One region of the Arthrobacter sp. 92 genome, then DNA from elsewhere that is predicted to be linked to it. Evidence: riboswitches for the same ligand, from Rfam matches in the RefSeq annotation. Region 1 holds a riboswitch; the other holds the start of a gene.
The links. A riboswitch is a leader RNA that binds a small molecule or an ion and turns the genes downstream of it on or off. The one in region 1 is predicted to bind S-adenosylmethionine.
Positions count from the first base shown of each region.

Region 2: linked by a shared signal. The riboswitch ahead of ACP4XC_RS16485 (aminotransferase class V-fold PLP-dependent enzyme) and the one ahead of ACP4XC_RS03190 (cobalamin-independent methionine synthase II family protein) in region 1 are both predicted to bind S-adenosylmethionine.

Region 1 is NZ_CP189863.1:678,167-683,804, reverse strand. It holds gene ACP4XC_RS03195 (adenylosuccinate synthase) at 1-1,222, opposite strand, end outside; SAM riboswitch class I at 1,563-1,686, shown strand; gene ACP4XC_RS03190 (cobalamin-independent methionine synthase II family protein) at 1,700-2,914, shown strand; gene ACP4XC_RS03185 (uracil-DNA glycosylase) at 3,090-3,725, shown strand; gene ACP4XC_RS03180 (DUF3151 domain-containing protein) at 3,809-4,234, opposite strand; gene fbaA (class II fructose-bisphosphate aldolase) at 4,237-5,256, opposite strand; gene ACP4XC_RS03170 (TrmH family RNA methyltransferase) at 5,454-5,638, opposite strand, start outside.
Region 2 is NZ_CP189863.1:3,544,812-3,550,449, forward strand. It holds gene rsgA (ribosome small subunit-dependent GTPase A) at 1-260, shown strand, start outside; gene hisN (histidinol-phosphatase) at 316-1,128, shown strand; SAM riboswitch class IV at 1,311-1,424, shown strand; gene ACP4XC_RS16485 (aminotransferase class V-fold PLP-dependent enzyme) at 1,459-2,880, shown strand; gene ACP4XC_RS16490 (class I SAM-dependent methyltransferase) at 2,969-3,727, shown strand; gene ACP4XC_RS16495 (metal-dependent transcriptional regulator) at 3,759-4,472, shown strand; gene ACP4XC_RS16500 (MFS transporter) at 4,469-5,638, opposite strand, start outside.

The DNA.
Region 1 (5,638 bases):
ACCGCGTGCCGGAGAGCTTCTCCAGGGCCAGCACGTAGTTCCGGGCGTTTTCCGGCAGGTCGTCCATGGCGCGGGCGCCGGTGATGTCCTCGGTCCAGCCTTCGAAGTACTCGAAGATGGGCTTGGCGTGGTGGAACTCGGTCTGGGTCATCGGCATTTCGTCGTGCCGCACGCCGTCCACGTCGTAGGCCACGCAGACCGGGATCTGCTCGATGCCGGTGAGGACGTCCAGCTTGGTGACGAAGTAGTCCGTGAAGCCGTTGACGCGGGAGGCATGGCGCGCCAGGACGGCGTCGTACCAGCCGCAGCGGCGCGGCCGGCCGGTGTTGACGCCGAACTCCCCGCCGGTCTTCTGCAGGTACATGCCCATCTCGTCGAACAGTTCCGTGGGGAAGGGACCTGCGCCCACGCGGGTGGTGTACGCCTTGATGATGCCGATGGAGCGGGAGATGCGGGTGGGTCCGATGCCGGATCCCACAGAGGCGCCGCCCGCGGTCGGGTTGGATGACGTGACGAAGGGGTAGGTGCCGTGGTCGACGTCGAGGAACGTGGCCTGGCCGCCCTCCATGAGGACCACTTTGCCCTCGTCCAGGGCCGTGTTCAGGACGAAGGTGCTGTCGATGACCAGCGGGCGGAGGCGTTCGGCGAAGGACAGGAAGTACTCCACGATCTCATCCACCTCGATGTCGCGGCGGTTGTAGACCTTGACCAGGAGCTCGTTCTTCTGGCGCAGCGATCCTTCAACCTTCTGGCGCAGGATCGAGGCGTCGAAGACGTCCTGGACGCGGATGCCGAGGCGGGCCACCTTGTCCATATACGCCGGGCCGATGCCGCGACCGGTGGTGCCGATGGCACGGCTGCCCAGGAACCGCTCGGTGACCTTGTCCAGGACCTGGTGGTAGGGCGCCACGAGATGGGCGTTGGCGGAGACGCGCAGCTTAGAGGTGTCGGCGCCGCGGGCTTCGAGGCCGTCGATCTCCTGGAACAGGGCCTCAAGGTTCACCACGCAGCCATTACCGATGATCGGAACCGCGTTGGGGCTCAGGATGCCGGCAGGAAGGAGCTTGAGCTCATACTTCTCACCGCCTACGACGACGGTGTGCCCGGCGTTGTTGCCGCCGTTGGGCTTGACCACGTAGTCGACGCGGTGGCCGAGCAGGTCAGTGGCTTTACCTTTGCCTTCGTCGCCCCATTGGGCTCCGACGATCACGATTGCTGGCATGGGATCCTCCCCCATTCGTTCGGGCCGGACTCCGTGTGATCCACCAGGTGGTCAACGCAGCTCAGCGCCGTTCATGAGAATGCCCCGAATTCCACTGCCATGCCGTGACCGGTCAGCTGACCGGCAGGCACAGCCCAAGAGTTTCGGGGCTCTTACCACCCAAGTTTAGCCGATCCGGCGGCGGGGGCCGCTATGGAGAGCCGACAGGCGGTCCGCGGCGCCGGGCGTTGCTGAGGCCGGCGGCCTGAGGCAGCGGGCCGCCCCGGGCCCGCCGGGACAATCCCCCGACACAATACTGCCCCGATTTGCGGAACCGTCGCCGGATGGAATTAAGTGAGAGTGCCCATCCGGAGCGGCCGAGAGACCTGGATCGTTGACGCCGCAGCAACCTTGTCCCCAAAACGGAACCCTGAAAACGGGACGCCGCGGCCCGGCAAAGGTGCTACAGCCAGGACCGATGGAAAGGAACCATCCGCCATGTCCGTAAACACCGATCACATCCGCGTCACCCACGCAGGTTCGTTGCCGCGCACGCCCGAACTCATCTCCGCCAACGAGGCCAAGGAAGCGGGCGGGCTCACCCCCGAGTTCCGCGAGCTGCTGGAGGCCTCGGTGGTGGACGTTGTCCAGCGCCAGAAGGACCTTGGCATCGATATCCCCAACGACGGCGAATACGGCCACACCATGTCCAGTTCCGTGGACTACGGCGCCTGGTGGAACTACTCCTTCGCCCGCCTTGGAGGCCTCGAGCCCACGGACGTGGACCGTTGGGCCGATGCCAAGGTCAGCCGCTCCACGCCCGGGAACATCGTGCTCACCTCCTTCCCCGACCGCCGGGACCGGCAGAAGTTCAACGACGCCTACAACGATCCGTCGTCGGGCATCCTCGCCCACCGCAAAAGTGTCTCCCAGCCGAAGATCGCCGGTCCGCTCACCTACACGGGGCAGGGCCTCGTGGGCTCGGACATCGCCAACCTCAAGACCGGGCTTGCCTCAGCCGGGCTGGCGGAGGGGTTCGTGGCCTCGCTCTCCCCAGGGTCCTGCGCCCGGGTGGCCAACGAGTACTACACGACCGACGAGGAGCTTCTCTACGCCTGCGCCGACGCCATGCGCGAAGAGTACAAGGCCATCATCGACGCCGGCCTGACAGTGCAGCTGGATGATCCTTCGCTGGCCGAGAGCTGGGACCAGATCAACCCCGAGCCGAGCCTGGCGGACTATCTCAAGTTCATCCAGCTTCGCGTGGAGGCCACCAACTGGGCGCTGCGCGACCTGCCGGCGGAACAGGTCCGGCTGCACGTCTGCTGGGGCTCCTGGCACGGCCCGCACACCACGGACATACCGTTCGCGGACATCATCGGCTCCGTGATGCAGGTCAATGCCGGGGCGTACTCCTTCGAGGCCGCCAACGTCCGGCATGAGCACGAATGGCGGGTCTGGGAGGACACCAAGCTTCCCGAGGGCAAAGTGATCATTCCCGGGGTGGTCTCACACGCCACCAACGTGGTGGAGCATCCGGATCTGGTGGCGGACAGGATCGTCAGGTTTGCCGATCTGGTGGGTCGCGAGAACGTCATTGCGTCCACGGACTGCGGGCTCGGGGGCCGGGTGCACCCGCAGATCGCGTTCGCCAAGCTTGAGGCCCTCGGGGAAGGCGCGCGCCGCGCCACCACGCGCCTTTGGCGGGGATAGCGGCGCCTGCAGGGTCCCCCGGGGCCACATTTCGCGGGGCTTGCTAAACTGGTAGAGACCGGTCAGGCAATCGGTCCACACCACATTTCAAACCACGCCGTACCCGAGCATGCCCACAGCACGCCCCGGTATGGTGCGGCAGCGTCACCGATCCCCGCAGGAGACACAGCAATACATGACAGCACTGGCTACTGAATCTTTCCGCGAGCAGCTTCTAGGCCGCCGCTATGAACCCAACGTCGCAGCTGTCAATGAGCTGTGTGACACTCTCCAAAGTGGCAAGCCCGACACCGTGGTCCCCTACGTGGACCCCATGCACGACGTCGACGAGTGCCGCATCATCAGCCTGTACTCCAACATCGGGACGGTCGACGAGTCCGGTTTCATCACCGCCGGCGACGACGAGGCGGCCACCCGCATGCTGGGGGTTCAGTGGAAGCTGGGCCTCCGCCCGGAATTCGTCATGCCGTGGAACGTCCACCCCTGGCACGTCCCCGGCGAGCCCAATGGCAAGTTCACTCCGGACCAGATCTCGGCCGGACTCAAGCCTCTCCTGAAGTTCCTTGCCCTGGTGCCCCGCGCCTCGGTCATCGTTGCCCACGGCACCGAGGCCAACCGCCTGGCGGGACTGCTCCTGAAGACTGAGGTGCCCCTCCTGTGGCGCCGCGGGCTGAAGACATACAAGGTGCGCTCCCTCAGCGGCCGCGCGTTCGCCGGCACCCCTGCACGGCAGCAGCAGTACCTGGACGAAATGCACGTGGTGTACGCCGACGCCATGGCCCGCACCGGCCTGACGAAGCCGGTCAGCTAGCCCCGGAAAGTGCGACGGCGGGCGGTCACCTTCTCTTGAAGGTGGCCGCCCGCCGTCGTACGTAAAGGCGTACTTACGCCTGCCTAGCCTTGCGCTTCGATGGCTGCCTTGGCTGTCGGATCGGAGTCGTTGAGGAATTTCTCAATGCGCTCCGGTTCCTCGGCCTCGCCGATCGCCGCCGAAGCGCGCCCCAGCGAATACAGCGCGCGCAGGAACCCACGGTTCGGCTCGTGCTCCCAGGGGATGGGGCCAACACCGCGCCAGCCGTTGCGGCGCAGGGAGTCCAGGCCGCGGTGGTAGCCCACGCGGGCATACGCATAGGAATCGATGGTGCGCCCCTCGTTCCACGCCTCCTCGGCCAGGATGGCCCACAGAAGCGAGGACGTGGGGTTCTTGGCCACCAGGTCCATTGCCTCCTGGCCGAGCGCGAGGTGCTGGTACACCTCGGTCTCGGGCGGCAGGAGTGTGGCTTCGGGGCCCATCAGGTTCTTGCGGAACTCGTCGGACATTATTAGAACGTCTTGCCGAGCGAGCCGAGCTGCTTGGCCGCTTCCACCACGCGGGCCGCGAGGCCGGCCTCGGCGGAGGCGCCCCAGACGCGGGGGTCGTAGAGCTTCTTATTGCCAACCTCGCCGTCGACCTTCAGGACGCCGTCGTAGTTCTTGAACATGTGGTCCACCACCGGACGCGTGTAGGCGTACTGGGTGTCGGTGTCGATGTTCATCTTGATCACGCCATAGGAGACGGCATCCGCGATTTCCTGGTCCGAGGAACCGGAGCCGCCGTGGAAGACCAGGTCAAAGGGGTTGTCCTTGCCGATCTTGGCGCCCACCTGGGCCTGGATGTCCTTGAGGATCTCCGGGCGCAGCTTCACGCCACCCGGCTTGTACACACCATGCACGTTGCCGAAGGTCAGGGCGGTGATGTAGCGGCCGTTTTCGCCGGAGCCGAGGGCGTCGATGGTGGCAAGGGCGTCTTCAACGGTGGTGTAGAGCTTCTCGTTGATGGCGTTCTCGACGCCGTCCTCCTCGCCGCCGACCGTGCCGATCTCAACTTCGAGGATCATCTTTGCCGCCGCGGTGCGCTCGAGCAGTTCGCGGGCGATGCGCAGGTTTTCCTGCAGGGTCTCGGCGGAGCCGTCCCACATGTGCGAGTTGAACAGCGGGTTGCGGCCGGCCTTGACCTCAGCCTCGGATGCGGCGAGCAGGGGCAGCACGAAACCGTCGAGCTTGTCCTTGGGGCAGTGGTCAGTGTGCAGGGCCACGTTGACGCCGTAGTTCTTGGCAACCTCGCGGGCAAAGGCGGCGAAGCCCAGGGAACCGGCAACCATGTCCTTCGTGGAGGCGCCGGACCAGTAAGCCGCTCCGCCGGTGGAGACCTGGACGATGCCGTCGGACTCGGCCTCGGCGAAGCCGCGCAGCGCCGCGTTGAGCGTCTGGGAAGAGGTGACGTTTACCGCCGGGAACGCGAAGCCGCCCGTCTTTGCGCGGTCGATCATCTCGGAGTAGATCTCTGGGGTTGCAATGGGCATGCTGACTCCTAAAGTGAATTTCGTCTACGGGTTTTGTTGACCCTGGGAGTGAACCTCGTCGGCTAGCAACCATCCTAGCCATTTCTGGCGCAAGGGCAGTGTTTCGGGTCACTGGACGGGTAATACTTTGCGCTCCACCCGCCGCGTCGGCATGGCACTTCGCGGCAATGCGGAGCGGGCTGCCATCCCGGCGGCGTTTAGACGTGCTGGCTGAAAACGTGCCGGCGGATCCAGGCGTGCATCGCGATCGCGGCGGCCGAGGCGGCGTTGATGGACCGGGTGGAACCAAACTGTTCGATCGACAGGGTGTCCACTGCGGCCTCATGGACCTCGGGCGTGAGGCCCGGACCTTCCTGGCCGAACACGAGGACACATTTCCTGG
Region 2 (5,638 bases), 1.8 Mb from region 1:
GCATCAGGTCCTTCGGCCTCGCGCACGTGGACCCGGACCGGATCCTGCGCTCGTTCCCGGACCTTGAGCCCGGCACGGACGCCTGCGAACGCGGCTGCAAGCACGACTCCTCAGCCGTCAACTGCGGAGTGGATGCCTGGGTGGCCGAAGGACACGCCGGAGCGTCAGGAGCCGCCCGGCTCGCTTCCCTGCGGCGGTTGCTGGGCACGGACCCACGGATGGAAGCCCAGGAGACAAAGGAACTGGGCACCGTCTCCTAGCCGCCCGCAACGTGGCCTCCCGCTCAGCCGGACGCTTAGACGGTAGTTTGGAACCATGACCCAACCCGCTTCGAGCTATAACGATGACCTCCGGCTGGCCCATGTCCTGGCTGACTCCGTCGATTCCCAGACCATGAGCCGTTTCAAGGCACTGGATCTCCAGGTGGAGACAAAGCCGGATCTCACGCCGGTTACGGATGCCGACAAGGCCGCTGAGGAGTCCATCCGCGGGCAGCTCTCCCGTTCCCGTCCACGCGATGCCGTCCTCGGTGAAGAGTTCGGCAGCTCAGGTCACGGTTCGCGCCGCTGGATCATCGATCCAATTGACGGGACCAAGAATTTTGTCCGCGGCGTTCCCGTCTGGGCCACCCTCATCGCGCTCGTGGATGAGGGCGAGCCTGTGGTTGGACTGGTAAGTGCACCTGCACTCGGCAAACGCTGGTGGGCGGCCAAGGGGTCCGGCGCCTACATGGGCCGCTCGCTGGCCGCTGCCACCCGGCTGAAGGTTTCGAACGTCTCGAAGCTTTCCGATGCCTCACTCTCTTATTCAAGCCTGGGCGGATGGAAGCAGCGCGGCAACTTCGACGAATTCATCGGCCTCACCGAGGAAGTATGGCGCACCCGCGCCTTCGGCGATTTCTGGTCATACTGCATGGTGGCCGAGGGGTCGGTGGACATCGCGTGCGAACCCGAACTGAACCTGTATGACATGGCCGCCCTGGTGCCCATCGTCACCGAGGCCGGCGGCCGGTTCACCTCGCTGGAGGGCGTGGACGGCCCGTTCGGCGGCAATGCCCTGGCCACCAATTCGATCCTCCATTCTGAAGTGCTCAAGCGTCTGAATCCGAATCTCGACGACCTCCTGTAACGGCCCGTCAGGGGCCCCGTTTCCCCTTGACCGACCGAATAATCGACGGCGGACGCCCCGAAAAGGGGGCGTCCGCCGTTGTTTGTTCGGCCGGGATGCCCTTGTGGCCAATCGCGTAACAAACCGCTTAATATTCTGGAGGGTTTTTCCAAGCACCGCGCGGATGTCCTAGGCTCTTAGCAGGTCACGAGTGCCAGCGTTAAACCCCGGTTTGCTGGCCGGCAACCCTCCATTCGCGGTGGGGTGCCCCGGGTGACGACCAGGCCGGTCCGGAACGGACCCGGCAAGCGCGGATCCCCGGTGCGAGGGGTCCTTTCAGAGTGAGGTCCCATGACTACTGCCACTTTCCCCGCGAACCCCGGTTTCACCGCTCCTGCCGGCATCCTCAACGATCGCTTCGCCGTGGCTGGCCGCCCGCTCTCGGCAGTGACCGGAGCGGAAATCCAGGCGCCCCTGATCCAGGGCGGGCACGTGCGCTACGCGAACCTGGACTATGGCGCCTCCGCTCCCGCACTGTCCGTGGTCTCCGCCTACCTCAACGAAATCCTGCCGTACTACGCCAGCGTCCACCGCGGCGCCGGTTACGCCTCCCAGATCAGCACGTCGGTCTACGAAAACGCCCGCGCCATCGTCCGCGAGTTTGTGGGCGGCCGCCCGGATGATTCGGTGATCTTCACTCGAAACACCACGGATTCCCTCAATCTCCTCGCGGGCTGCCTTCCGGTGAAAGATGGCAGGCACACCGGCGAGGTGCTGTATCTGGACATAGAACATCACGCCAACCTGCTGCCATGGCAGGGAGTACCCCACCGCAGCGTCATCGCGGCCGCCACCCTCAGCGAAACCATCGAGAACCTGCGCTCGGAGCTGCGGCACGGTGACGTCAGCCTGCTGGCCGTCACCGGCGCCTCAAACGTGACGGGCGAGATCCTGCCGATCCGCCAACTCGCGGCCCTGGCCCATGAGCACGGCGCCAGGATTGTGGTGGATGCCGCCCAGCTGGCACCGCACCGTCGGGTCGACATCGCCGCGGACGACGTCGACTACCTCGCCTTCTCCGGGCACAAGCTGTACGCGCCCTTCGGCGCCGGCGTCCTGGTGGGCAGGACTGACTGGCTCGACGCCGGCACTCCCCACCTTGCCGGCGGCGGCGCTGTCCGGGAGGCCAGGCTGGACTCCGTTAGCTGGGCCACCGGCCCCGCACGGCACGAAGGCGGCTCCCCCAACGTCCTGGGTGCCGCGACCCTTGCCCGAGCCACCCAGGTGATCGCGGCCCTGGACCAGGAGCTCTGGCACGCCCACGAGTCGGCCATCAGGTCGTTCCTGGTCGAAGGGCTGCAAAAGATCGACGGCGTGAGCGTCCACCAGATCTTCAGCGACACGGATCAGAGCACCGACACCATCGGCGTCGTCAACTTCTCCCTGGCCGGCTACGACGCCGGACTTGTCGCGGCCTACCTGTCCGCGGAACACGGCGTGGGCCTGCGCGATGGCCGCTTCTGCGCCCACCCCCTGCTCAAGCGGCTGGGCTTGCCGTCCGGATCGCTGCGGGCAAGCTTCGGCGTCGGTTCCCGGCTGGAGGACGCCCAGCGTCTGCTCGCCGGGATCGAAGAGCTGCGCCGGTCCGGACTGGGCTGGGACTACGTGGTGGACTCGGGGCGCTGGGTCCCGGCCAACGACACCCGCAGCTATCCTGACTGGGCACCCAACACGCCAGGCACCGCCGGCGCGGCCCCGTGCACCGACGACTAGGCCCGCCCACGCGGGACGATGCCGCGCCGCCGCTCCCGTGCGGTAAATTCGGGGGGTAAAGATCCAGCCTGCCCGAAGGAGATGTCGCGTGGCACGGGGAGGACCCAAACTGCACCACAAACGCCGGAACGAGCTTGGGCAGAGCTTTCAGGACGGCGGCGAGCACTACGATCGTGTCCGCCCGGGCTACCCTGGTGAGTCCGCGGACTGGCTGATTCCCGCGGGCGCGCGGGACGCCGCGGACCTCGGCGCCGGCACCGGGAAGTTCACTGCCCTGCTCGTGGAGCGCGGTCTTCGGGTGACGGCGGTGGATCCGTCCCCGGACATGCTCGCGCAGCTGCGGCGGAGCATGCCCGGCGTGCTGGCGCTGGAAGGCACCGCCGAGGCCTCGGGCCTGGACGACGCGGCGTTCGACGTTGTCACGGTGGCACAGGCCTGGCACTGGTGCGATCCGCTACTGGCCAGCACGGAGATCGCGCGGATCCTCCGTCCCGGCGGAGTGCTTGGGCTGATTTGGAACCAGCTGGACACCTCCGTTCCGTGGGTGCACCGCCTCTCCCGGATCATGCACGCCGGTGACGTTCACAAACCCGACTTCCGGCCCGCCGTCGGCCCTGAATTCCAGGGACTGGAAAGCCACCTGACCCGGTGGGAGGCGCCGGTGACCACCGCAGAGATCATGGACCTCACCAAATCCCGCAGCTACTACCTGGCGGCCGGCGAGGCCACCCGCGCCAAAGTGCTGGCCAACCTGGACTGGTATCTCCACGAGCATCTGGCGCACAACCCCGGCGACGTAATCGGTTTGCCGTACCTGACACAGACATGGCGGGCGTTCAAGGCATGAGCCAGGCGGGCCTAACGGTAGGCTTGGTGTCGTGAAGACCAGTACGCCCTCCTCCTCGATCGAGGACTACGTCAAGGTCATCTACTCTTTTACGGAGTGGCAGGACAAACCAATTACCTCGTCGCAGCTGGCCCAACGCCTGGGCGTGGCCAATTCCTCGGTTTCGGAGATGGTCCGCAAACTCAAGGACCAGGGTCTGGTGGATCACCAGCCCTACAGCGCCATCACCCTCACGGCCGACGGCTTCCGGCTCGCGTTGTCAATGGTCCGCAGGCACCGGCTGATCGAAACCTATCTCGTGCAGGAGCTTGGCTACAGCTGGGACGAGGTCCATGATGAGGCCGAGCTGCTGGAGCACGCGGTCTCCGATACCTTCATTGAGCGGATGGCGGCCAAGCTCGGTGAGCCGCTGCGTGATCCACACGGCGATCCGATCCCCGCCGCTGACGGCACGGTGCTGGTGCCCCAGGCACACCGGCTCAGCGACCTCGACGACGGACACACCGGCCGGATCACCCGGATCAGCGACGAAAACCCGGCTCTCCTCCGCTACCTCGCAACCGAGGAAATCGACCTCGACGCCCCCATCGAAGTGCTCGGACGCAGGCCCTTCGGCGGTGCGCTCGTGGTGCGGATAGGCTCCGGGGAAAGCAGGCGGTCCTTCGACCTCGCGGACGAGGTCACCTCGGCTTTGTGGGTGCACAGCGACAAAGTCCACGCCGGCTGCCGGCTGCCCGACGCCTAAGTTCCCGGACTGGCGGATGGCGCGCCCGCTTCAGGCGGCTCGGCCGGTGCGGCCGGATTGCGGATGCCGACGGCGGACATCACCCCTCCCAGTATCAGCAGCGCGGCGGTGGCGACGGTCGACCGCTGAAGGCCGGCCGTGGTGATGACCGGGCCCGTAATGAGTCCCGCAAAGGAAATGGTCACCAGCCCCGCGATGCGGGCAACCGCGTTATTGACGGCCGAGCCGATGCCGGCTTCCTCGGTTCCCACCGCTGCGAGGATGGCTGCCGTCAACGGCGCCACGGTGATCCCGAGGCCAAGCCCGAAGACCAGAAGGCCCGGCAACACCTGCCTCGGGTAGTCCAAAGGCAGCTCAACCCCCAGCAGCAGCAGGAAGCCGGCGGCACAGAGCAGGGGGCCGAGGGTCATAAACCAGCGCGGCCCGAATCTCCCCGCCAGAGCGCCGGAGCGTGAGGACAACACCAGCAGAAGAAGGGTTGAGGGAAGCAACGCGAAGCCGGCGGCTGTGGCACTCAGGCCCGCCACCTGCTGCAGGTAGAGGCCCAGGACAAAGAAGCCAAGGGACATCGCCCCGTAGATCGCCGACGTGGCGAGGTTTCCCCAGCCGAAGTTGCGCACTTTGAAGAGCCTCAAGGGCATCATCGGTTCAACCGTCCGGGCCTCGTGGACGAGGAAGGCGGCCAGTGCGGCCATCCCGGCGGCCAGGGGCAGCCAGACCTGCGGGCTCCCCCACCCGCGGCCGCCGTGGCCGATGACGGCGTACACCGGTCCGCCGAGCCCGATGATCGCCAGGACAGCGCCCCCGACGTCCACCCGGCTGCCGGGAGTGTGCTCGTGATCCAGTACCCGGAGGGCCTTCAGCGCAGGCCATGCGGCCAGGGCGGGCACAACGTTAAGGAAGAAGATGACCCGCCACGACAGCACGTCCACGGAGAGGCCCCCGACCAGGGGCGCCACCACGATGGCGCCGCTGGTCCAGGCCGACCATTGCCCGATGGCCAGCGACTGCGCCGGCCCCGAAAACACCGTGACGATCAGGGCCAGTGACCCCGGCACGAGCAAGGCGCCCGCGATGCCTTGGAGTCCCCGCGCCACAATGAGCACCTCTCCGCTCCACGCGAGGCCGCAGAGTACGGAGGTGGCGGTGAAACCCGCCAGCCCCCA